Rhodopseudomonas palustris: one gene and its partner. The protein of the gene in region 2 interacts with the protein of the main gene of each other region in a pairwise test. Links are inferred from orthologs where the notes say so. Each region holds a gene or a part of one and is shown on either strand. Other genes may lie near its edges.

Region 1 (3,211 bases), 640 kb from region 2 along the record:
TACAGAAGTGGTCAGGGACCTTTCCTTTCACTGTATCGCGGGTGCCGACTCCCGGCGCCCACAGGTCATTCTAAAGCAATTTCCAGCAAAGTGGAATCCAGAGCGCCTTGAGGGAGCCGTAAACGCCGCCACGCCGTCTCGCAAAAGTCACACATCCGATGTGGGGAGCGCCGCGCCGAGAGTCCAGCGGGCGCGACCATCATGTCTTCCAGCTTCCGTCGGGGTTCCGCAAGGCGGTCGACGACACCGGCGATTTCAGCCCGGTGAGATACACCCAGGCAGGCGGCTCGCGATCCGCCAGTGTCGCAGCTTTGTTATTAGGAATTCGCATTCGCATCAGGCGCCGAGCGGCGGGAGCCGCAAGTGCGCGGAAGCTGGTCGGCGGACGGTCGATCACCGCGATCGGGATCTCGGCCGCGATCTGCTGCCACTGCTGCCAGCGATGGAACTGAGCCAGATTGTCGGCGCCCATGATCCAGACGAAGCGAGCGCCGGGGCAATGCCGGCGCAAATAGCGGAGAGTGTCTGCAGTGTAGCGGGTGCCGATGACGGCTTCGAGACGACTGACCTGGATGCGCGGATCGTCTGCAATCGCCTGCGCCGCGGCAACCCGGGCGTCGATCTCGCGCAGGCTTGAGATATCCTTCAGCGGATTGCCCGGCGATACCAGCCACCACACCCGATCGAGCTTCAGCCGTTTGATAGCGAACTGACTGATCGCGCGATGCGCCAGATGCGGCGGATTGAACGAGCCGCCGAGCAGGCCGATCCGCATCCCCGGCGCGAAGGGCGGGATTGCGCGGCGGGCTGCGGCGAGGTCCGTCGTCACCTCAGCCTCGGCGGCACGGCCGCATCACGGCCGGGTCTGTCCGCTGCCATGGATGCGATACTTGAACGTCGTCAGTTGCTCGGCGCCGACCGGTCCACGGGCGTGGAATTTGCCGGTGGCGATTCCAATCTCGGCACCGAAGCCGAACTCACCGCCATCGGCGAACTGCGTCGATGCGTTATGCAGCACGATCGCTGAATCGACTTCGCCGAGAAATTTCGCCGCCGCCTGCGCATCTTCGGCAACGATCGCATCGGTGTGGTGCGATCCGTGATTGTGAATATGCACGATCGCTCCGTCGACGCCGTCGACCAGCTTGGCGGCGATGACTGCGTCGAGATACTCAGTATCCCAGTCCTCATCGCTTGCCGGCTTCACCCGGGGATCGACCTGCTGCACGGTCTGGTCGCCGCGCACCTCGCAACCGGAATCGATCAGCATCGTCACCAGAGGAGCGAGATGCGTTGTGGCGGCCGCGCGATCGATCAGCAGCGTTTCGGCGGCGCCGCAGACACCTGTGCGGCGCATCTTGGCATTGAGCACGATCGACTTGGCCATCTCGAGATCAGCGCTGCGATCGACATAGACGTGATTGACGCCTTCGAGATGCGCGAACACCGGCACCCGCGCTTCGCTTTCGACGCGCGCGACCAGGCTCTTGCCGCCGCGCGGTACGATGACGTCGACAGACCCATCGAGGCCGGCGAGGAGTAATCCAACAGCCGCACGGTCGCGGGTCGGCACCAAAGTAATCGCCGCGTCCGGCAGCCCCGCTTCGCGCAGACCCTGCACCAGGCAGTCGTGAATCGCGCGGCAGGAGCGGAAGCTCTCCGAGCCGCCGCGCAGGATCACCGCATTGCCCGACTTCAGGCACAGCACGCCGGCGTCAGCCGCAACGTTGGGACGGCTTTCGAAGATCACCGCCACCACCCCGAGCGGCACGCGGACGCGCTCGATGGTCATGCCGTTCGGCCGCTGCCAGCTCTCGGTCACGGTGCCGACCGGGTCGGCGATGCCGCGCACCACCGCGATGCCTTCGGCCATCGCTTCGACGCGCGCCGGCGTCAGCGTCAGGCGGTCCAAGAATGCCGACGTGGTACCGGCAGCTTTGGCATCGGCGACGTCCTCGGCATTCGCCGCCAGGATCTTGTCTGCGCCGGCGCGGATTGCACGCTCCATCGCTTCCAGCGCGCGGTTCTTCTGCTCCGGCGGCGCCAGAGCCAGGATCCGGGCGGCGGCGCGGGCCTGCCGACCCAGGTCGGTCATCAGCGTCGTGAGTTCGGCGCTGCCGTCGATGGCTTTGAGCGAGGCGGTCATAGCGTTGAGCCTGAAAAATCCGTGGTAGGTCATGTAAATAGGGGGAAAAGACCGCTACGCCAAGCCGGTTGCGGGGAAGCCGGGTGATCCCGGTCCTTTCGGCAATCGACGAGATTGCCGCGATCAGGCGGTTCATTGCTAACCGGACGTCCACGAAACCCCTGCTTGCTAACACGCGGCAGGGGCACCCAAGGACTGCGCGTCAGGTCGGCGCCGTTCCGACGACTAGATCGTCGCGATGGATCATCTCGGCGCGGCCGGTGATTCCGAGGATCATCATCACGTCCGGCGACGACCGGCCTTTGATCTTCTCGGCATCCTCGGCGTCGTAAGCGACCAGGCCGCGGCCGATCTCATGGGTGTCCGGGCCGCGCACGATCACGGCGTCGCCGCGGGAAAATTGGCCGTCGACCCGGATCACGCCTGCCGGCAGCAGGCTCTTGCCGGCGCGCAGCGCGCTGACTGCGCCGGCGTCGATCGTCAGCGTGCCCTTCGGCTCCAGCGTGCCGGCAATCCAGCGCTTTCGTGCCGTCACGGGATTGGCCGGCGTCAGGAACCAGGTGCACTTGCCGCCGTCGGCGATCGCTTTGAGCGGATGATCGATCTTGCCGGAAGCGATCAGCATATGAGTGCCAGCGGAGGTCGCGATCTTGGCCGCCTCGATCTTGGTGCGCATGCCGCCGCGCGACAGCTCCGAGCCTGCCGCCCCGGCCATGCCCTCGATCTCGGCGGTGATCGCTTCGACGACAGGAATCAGCGTGGCGTCCGGATTGTTGCCGGGTGGCGCGGTGTACAGCCCGTCGATGTCGGACAGCAGGATCAGCAGATCGGCGCTCGCCATGGTGGCGACCCGCGCCGCAAGCCGGTCGTTATCTCCGTAGCGAATCTCGGTGGTGGCGACGGTGTCGTTCTCGTTGATCACCGGCACCGCTCGCCATTCCAGCAGCTTGGCGATGGTCGAGCGGGCGTTGAGATAGCGCCGCCGCTCTTCGGTGTCCTGGAACGTCACCAGAATCTGGCCGGCGCCGATGCCATGGGCGCCGAGCACTTCCGACCAGGTCCGCG
Region 2 (6,073 bases):
ACACCGGCGCGCGCGGTTCCACCGTTACCTTCGTCGAACGCGGTGTCGGCGACGTCCTGCTCGCCTGGGAGAACGAAGCGTATCTCGCCGTGAAGGAATTCGGTGCCGACAAGTTCGAGATCGTGGCACCATCGGTGTCGATCCTTGCCGAGCCGCCGGTCGCGGTCGTTGATACCGTCGTCGACAAGAAGGGCACCCGCGCGACCGCCGAGGCCTATCTGAAGTACCTGTATTCCAAGGACGGCCAGGAAATCGCCGCACGGAACTTCTACCGTCCGCGCGATCCGGAAATCGCCAAGAAGCACGAAGGCGCGTTCGCCAAGGTCGATCTGTTCACGATCGACGACGTGTTCGGTGGCTGGACTAAGGCGCAGACCGAGCACTTCGCTGACGGCGGCGTGTTCGATAAGATCTACAAGAACTGAGCGACGCGAGCGTCGCAGCGCGACCGCTCATTGGGGGTGACATGCTTCACGGCAACGGCAGCGCGCTCCCTCTTCCCGCACGCGGGGAGAGGGGCGGGGTAAGGGAACCTCTCCGCGAGTGTGGCCCTCCGCGTGTGATCCTCGATACCTTCTCCCGTCATTGCCAGCGAAGCGAAGCAATCCAGAGCGCCGCATGCGGTACTGGATTGCTTCGTCGCTTCGCTCCTCGCAATGAAGGTGTTGTGCTGAACACGCCCTTCGCAATCCCCCAGGCTACTGCACAGGTGACGCCATGACCGCTGTTGCACAACGGCGGTCGTTGCCGGGGTTCGGGCTCACCATGGGGCTGACGATCACCTGGCTGTCGCTGATGATCCTGATCCCGTTGGCGGGGCTGTTCGTCAAAACCGCCGAGCTGAGCTTCGCCGAGTTCTGGTCGACGGTGACAGCGCCGCGCACCCTGCATGCCCTGAAGATTTCGTTCGGCTTGGCGTTCGCTGCAGCCTGCGTCAACCTGGTCGCGGGCCTGGTGATCGTCTGGGCGCTGGTGCGCTACCGTTTCCCGGGCCGCAGGATCTTCGACGCGATCGTCGACATCCCGTTCGCGTTGCCGACGGCGGTGGCCGGCATCGCGCTGACCACGCTGTTCGCGCAAAAGGGCTGGCTCGGCGCGCCGCTTGCCGCGCTCGGGATCAAGGTGGCGTTCACCCCGCTCGGCATTTTCCTGGCGATGATCTTCATCGGCATCCCGTTCGTGGTGCGCACGGTGCAACCGGTGCTGCTCGATCTCGACACCGAACTCGAAGAGGCGGCCGAATGCCTCGGCGCCTCGCGCTGGCAGACGATCTGGCGCGTTATTCTGCCGTCTCTAACGCCGGCGCTGCTCACCGGCTTCGCCCTCGCCTTCGCTCGCGCGGTCGGCGAATACGGCTCGGTGATCTTCATCGCCGGCAACCTTCCCAACGTTTCGGAGATAGCTCCCTTGCTGATCGTGATCCGGCTGTCGGAATTCCGCTATGCCGACGCTACCGCGATCGCGGTGGTGATGCTGATCTTCTCGTTCCTGATCATCTTCGTCCTCAATCGGATCCAGCACTGGGCGCAATCCCGGTCGCTGGCCACGGCGTGACGCCATGACGATGGTTGCCACCAGTCAAGTCAGGCGTACAGCGATCGCATCTGCTGGCGCCGCCGCGCCAGCCGCCGCCGGGCGCCGTTCCGCCCACACCGAGCCGGCTTGGGTGCGGCTGCTGATCATCGGATCCGCTCTCACTTTCCTCACCGTGTTCGTAGTGCTGCCGCTGATCCTGGTGTTTTCCGAGGCCCTGGCGAAGGGCGCAGCGTTCTATCTGTCGGCGCTGGCCGACAACGAAGCGCTTGCGGCGATCAAGCTGACGCTGATTGCGGCCGGCATTTCGGTCGGCCTCAATCTGGTATTCGGCGTTATCGCCGCCTGGGCGATTGCGAAATTCGACTTTCCGGGCAAGACGTTCCTGATCACGCTGATCGATCTACCGTTCTCGGTCTCTCCCGTGATCTCGGGCCTCGTGTTCGTGCTGCTGTTCGGCGCGCAAGGCTGGTTCGGGCCGTGGCTGATGGCGCACGGCGTCCAGATCCTTTTCGCGGTGCCGGCGATCGTGCTGGCGACGACCTTCGTCACCTTCCCGTTCGTGGCGCGCGAACTGATCCCGCTGATGCAGGAGCAAGGCCAGCAGGAAGAGGAAGCCGCGATCTCGCTCGGCGCCAGTGGCTGGACCACGTTCTGGCGGGTCACGATGCCGAACATCAAATGGGGCCTGCTGTACGGCGTGCTGCTGTGCAACGCCCGCGCGATGGGCGAATTCGGTGCGGTGTCGGTGGTGTCGGGCCATATCCGCGGCGAGACCAACACCATGCCGCTGCTGGTGGAAATTCTGTACAACGAGTACCAGATGGTGGCCGCATTCGCGATCGCCTCGCTGCTGGCGCTGCTCGCGCTGGTGACGCTGATCGCCAAGACCGTGCTGGAAGGCCGCATCGAAGAGGGGCTGCATCCCGATGACCATTGAAGTCCGCAACATCGTCAAGGAATTCGGCAGCTTCCGAGCGCTCGACAATGTCGATCTCCGGGTCGAGACCGGCGAACTGATGGCGCTGCTCGGTCCGTCCGGCTCCGGTAAGACCACGCTGCTGCGGATCATCGCCGGCCTCGAGTGGCCGGACTCGGGCGTGGTGACGATCGACGGCGAAGACGCGCTGGCCCACGGCGCGGCCGAACGTCATGTTGGCTTCGTGTTCCAGCACTACGCACTGTTCCGGCACATGAACGTGTTCGAGAACGTCGCATTCGGCCTGCGCGTCCAGCCGCGCAAGATCCGCAAGAGCGAAGCGGAGATCAAAAAGCGGGTCGGCGATCTGCTCGACCTGGTGCAGCTCGGTTGGCTCGCCGACCGCTACCCCAACCAGCTGTCCGGCGGCCAACGTCAGCGCATCGCGCTTGCCCGCGCGCTGGCGATCGAACCGCGCATCTTGCTGCTCGACGAGCCGTTCGGCGCGCTCGACGCCAAGGTGCGTAAGGAACTGCGCGCTTGGCTGCGTAATCTGCACGAGGAGATTCACGTCACCTCGATCTTCGTGACGCACGACCAGGAAGAAGCGCTCGAAGTCGCCAATCGCGTGGTGGTGATGGACAAGGGCCGGATCGAACAGATCGGCTCGCCCGGCGACGTCTATGAGCGGCCGGCATCCGCCTTCGTGCACGGCTTCATCGGGGAATCGATTGTGCTGCCGGTTGAGGTGCGTGACGGCCGGGTCCGGCTCGGCGACCGCGACCTCGATCTAGGCGCCCAGGACGCCGCGGCCGGCCCTTCCAAGCTGTTCGTTCGGCGCCACGACGTGGCCGTCGGCCCGAGCGGCAGTGGCGTGTTCGAAGGGGCCGTCAAAGCCGTGCGTGCGTTCGGCCCGATGCAGCGCGCCGACATCGTGCTCAACGACCTCGGCAGCGATACCCTGATCGAGATCGACGCCCCGCGGGATCACTCGCTCAAGGTCGGCGACCGCATCGGCCTGCAGCCCCAGCGCTACCGTATCTTCGCCGATCGCTGAGATTGCGAGTCGTCCTGTTGCACAACGCGGCTCGCTGAGCAGCGAGTCGTGGGAAGTCGGCTCGCCCGATTGATGGGCAGAGGCCGCGCGCGCACTAATTTACCAATCGCGCGACGACTCGACAGTCTCGCAACAGACCTCCTGGATTGACGCTACCCGATTACAGAGAGGGGCTCAGCGACACCATCGAGTACCTTGCAGCGTTCCGAAATCATCATTTTTCTGAGAATGACAATCAATCGGCCCGACCAATCACACAGTTAAGCGCGACGATAAGTAATATATTGCCGCGACGATCAATCACTGCGGAAGACATCACGCCGGCGCGGCGCCCCAACCCTGCGACAGAACGCCACACGCCAGAGCACCGCAGAGCGCCTCTATCCAGAACGCCGCTGCATTGCGCACAGGGCAATTTGATTAGTTCCAATCAAGAGTTAGTCGACGACTATCGACCACCCACCCACCGCAGACCTGTTAGTTCTGCTGCGTATGCTAACAGATGTGAATAATTGATCTCGATCAAATACGCGTTTTAGTACGTTGTGTGACTTTTGATGACAGATTGTGGCTAATTACTTCCCGGACAACTCCGGCAAGCGTCGCGATGCAGGCTGAACCTGCGCCAACGGACTTTTTCACTCAAATGATCTTCGCTCGACGTCGCCCACGACACGTGGACGGCGATCGATAGTGGTCTGACAAAAATCATCGTGCTTTGAGCACTTGCGGGGGACGGAATGGGGGGCTCTCGGGGGGCGGCGGTTGCGCGCGACCAAAATCGGCGCGGCCGCCGGAGCTGGATCTCGTCGCTGTTCGTATCGATTGCGCTGGCCTGGGGGACCTGGCCAGCCGGTGCCGAACCGGCGATGGTCGGACACACCGCCTTGCCGCATGACGGCCAAGTCGGCGCGGTCGATCCGTCGGTCAATGCGCTGGTCGACTACGTGCGCGGCCTGCAGAGCGCCGGCAAGACCGAACAGAACTTCACGCCCGTGCCTGCCCACGGCCTCGCGCTTGGTGACGGACATGGCGGCGGGCATGGCGGCATCTCGGGCCACGGCGCCTCCGCGCATGGTTCGCCGCACGGTGCGGCAGCAGCCGGCCCGCGTTTCGACACGCGCTTTGCCGGGCATGGTTCGACCGAGAACTTGCTGGCGCTTCCCCAGATCGACGGTGGCCCACAGCTCGAGCAGAGCCTGCGGTTTACGGCTTCGCTGCGCCTCACCACCCTCAGCGAAAAGCGCATCCTGCGATCTCACCAGACCCGCCACACGCTGGCGGCGCGGCTCGCCCGCGAGCCGGACTACGTGGCGGAGATGCCGGAGCCGGTGCGCGATGCCGCCACGGTAACCACCTGGGTGGCGCTGGAAAATTTCGACGACACCATCGAGCAGCCGAAGCAGTTCGGCTTTATCGAGATCCTCGCCGCCAAGGCGGATGATTCCCGGCCGGTCCTGATGGTCGCGACGCGCGAGCCGAGGGCTGCCGCCGCCGGGCGCGCGCCGATGGTGGCACCCGCGCCCGGCGATCCCGATGGCCGTTACTTCGTCGGCTCCAAGCCGTGCGAGACCTGCCACGCAGGCCTGTTCGACGAGTTCCAGCAGACCGTGATGGGCCGCAACATCAAGTCCGGCAAGGTCACGCCGCAGGGCAAAATGGAATGCGAAACCTGCCACGGCCCGGGCTCGGCACACGTCAATGGCGGCGGTGGCCGTGAGAAGGGGGGCATCCGCTCGTTCCGGCCGACCGATAGCCGCGGCTTCGATGTCGCCGAGGCCAACAGCGTCTGTCTGAGCTGCCACGAGAAGGGCGACCAGACCTACTGGCAGGGTTCGCAGCACGAGACCCGCGGACTGGCCTGCGTCAACTGCCACACCGTGATGCGCAAGGTGTCGCCGCGCAATCAGCTCAAGACCGTGCAGGTGATGGACACCTGCTTCCAGTGCCACAAGGATCGCAAGGCGCAGGTGCAGCGCAGCTCGCACATGCCGATCCGCGAAACGAAAATCACCTGCGTCAACTGTCACAACCCGCACGGCAGCGCGACCGAGAAGCTGCTGCGCGAGGCGACCGTCAACGACACCTGCTACACCTGCCACGCCGACAAGCGCGGACCGTTCCTGTTCGAACATCCGCCGGTGCGCGAGAACTGCCTGAACTGCCACGAACCGCACGGCTCCAACCACGAGTCGCTGCTGATCGTCGCGCGGCAGCGGCTGTGCCAGCAGTGTCACACCAACCCGCACAACCAGCCTGGTCTGCCGACCTCGGCACGCTGGGCGGTCGGGAACGCTTGCCAGAATTGTCACAACAACATCCACGGCTCCAACGCGCCGTCCGGATCGCGCTGGCACCGATAGCTCGGAGCCGGGGACAGCGACGGCTGCGGCCGCCGTCGCTCGCCACACCAACAAGCCGCGAAGGGTGATGGAACGACTCGCGCGAAGGGGGCCTTGAAATGGCGTTTAGGCAATTCCTGCTGACGTCCGCCGCAATCTCCGTGGTGACCGTAATACCGTTGAGCGCTACCGCCGAGACGGTGGCCAAGGAGGAGCCTGCGC

Evidence for each region. The genes of interacting proteins can lie anywhere in the genome.
Region 1: the proteins of HZF03_RS03790 (region 2) and HZF03_RS00835 interact in binary tests that used the Escherichia coli proteins (3 or more experiments, as listed by UniProt). The link is inferred for Rhodopseudomonas palustris from one-to-one orthologs.

What each region holds. Positions count from the first base shown.
Region 1 is NZ_CP058907.1:177,479-180,689, reverse strand. What follows is about bases 1-2,843. They hold HZF03_RS00835 (glutamate-5-semialdehyde dehydrogenase), read right to left. Parts: upstream 2,147-2,843; coding sequence 854-2,146; downstream 1-853. Other genes in these bases: proB (glutamate 5-kinase), read right to left, coding at 2,349-2,843; HZF03_RS00840 (nicotinate-nucleotide adenylyltransferase), read right to left, coding at 200-829. In the rest of the region: more of proB, read right to left, coding at 2,844-3,211. UniProt on the Escherichia coli protein: Catalyzes the NADPH-dependent reduction of L-glutamate 5-phosphate into L-glutamate 5-semialdehyde and phosphate. The product spontaneously undergoes cyclization to form 1-pyrroline-5-carboxylate.
Region 2 is NZ_CP058907.1:813,297-819,369, reverse strand. The notes cover bases 1,496-4,485. They hold HZF03_RS03790 (sulfate/molybdate ABC transporter ATP-binding protein), read left to right. Parts: upstream 1,496-2,462; coding sequence 2,463-3,509; downstream 3,510-4,485. Other genes in these bases: HZF03_RS03785 (DmsE family decaheme c-type cytochrome), read left to right, coding at 4,379-4,485; cysW (sulfate ABC transporter permease subunit CysW), read left to right, coding at 1,559-2,473; cysT (sulfate ABC transporter permease subunit CysT), read left to right, coding at 1,496-1,554. In the rest of the region: HZF03_RS03805 (sulfate ABC transporter substrate-binding protein), read left to right, coding at 1-425; more of cysT, read left to right, coding at 718-1,495; more of HZF03_RS03785, read left to right, coding at 4,486-5,872; HZF03_RS03780 (MtrB/PioB family decaheme-associated outer membrane protein), read left to right, coding at 6,031-6,073. UniProt on the Escherichia coli protein: Part of the ABC transporter complex CysAWTP involved in sulfate/thiosulfate import. Responsible for energy coupling to the transport system.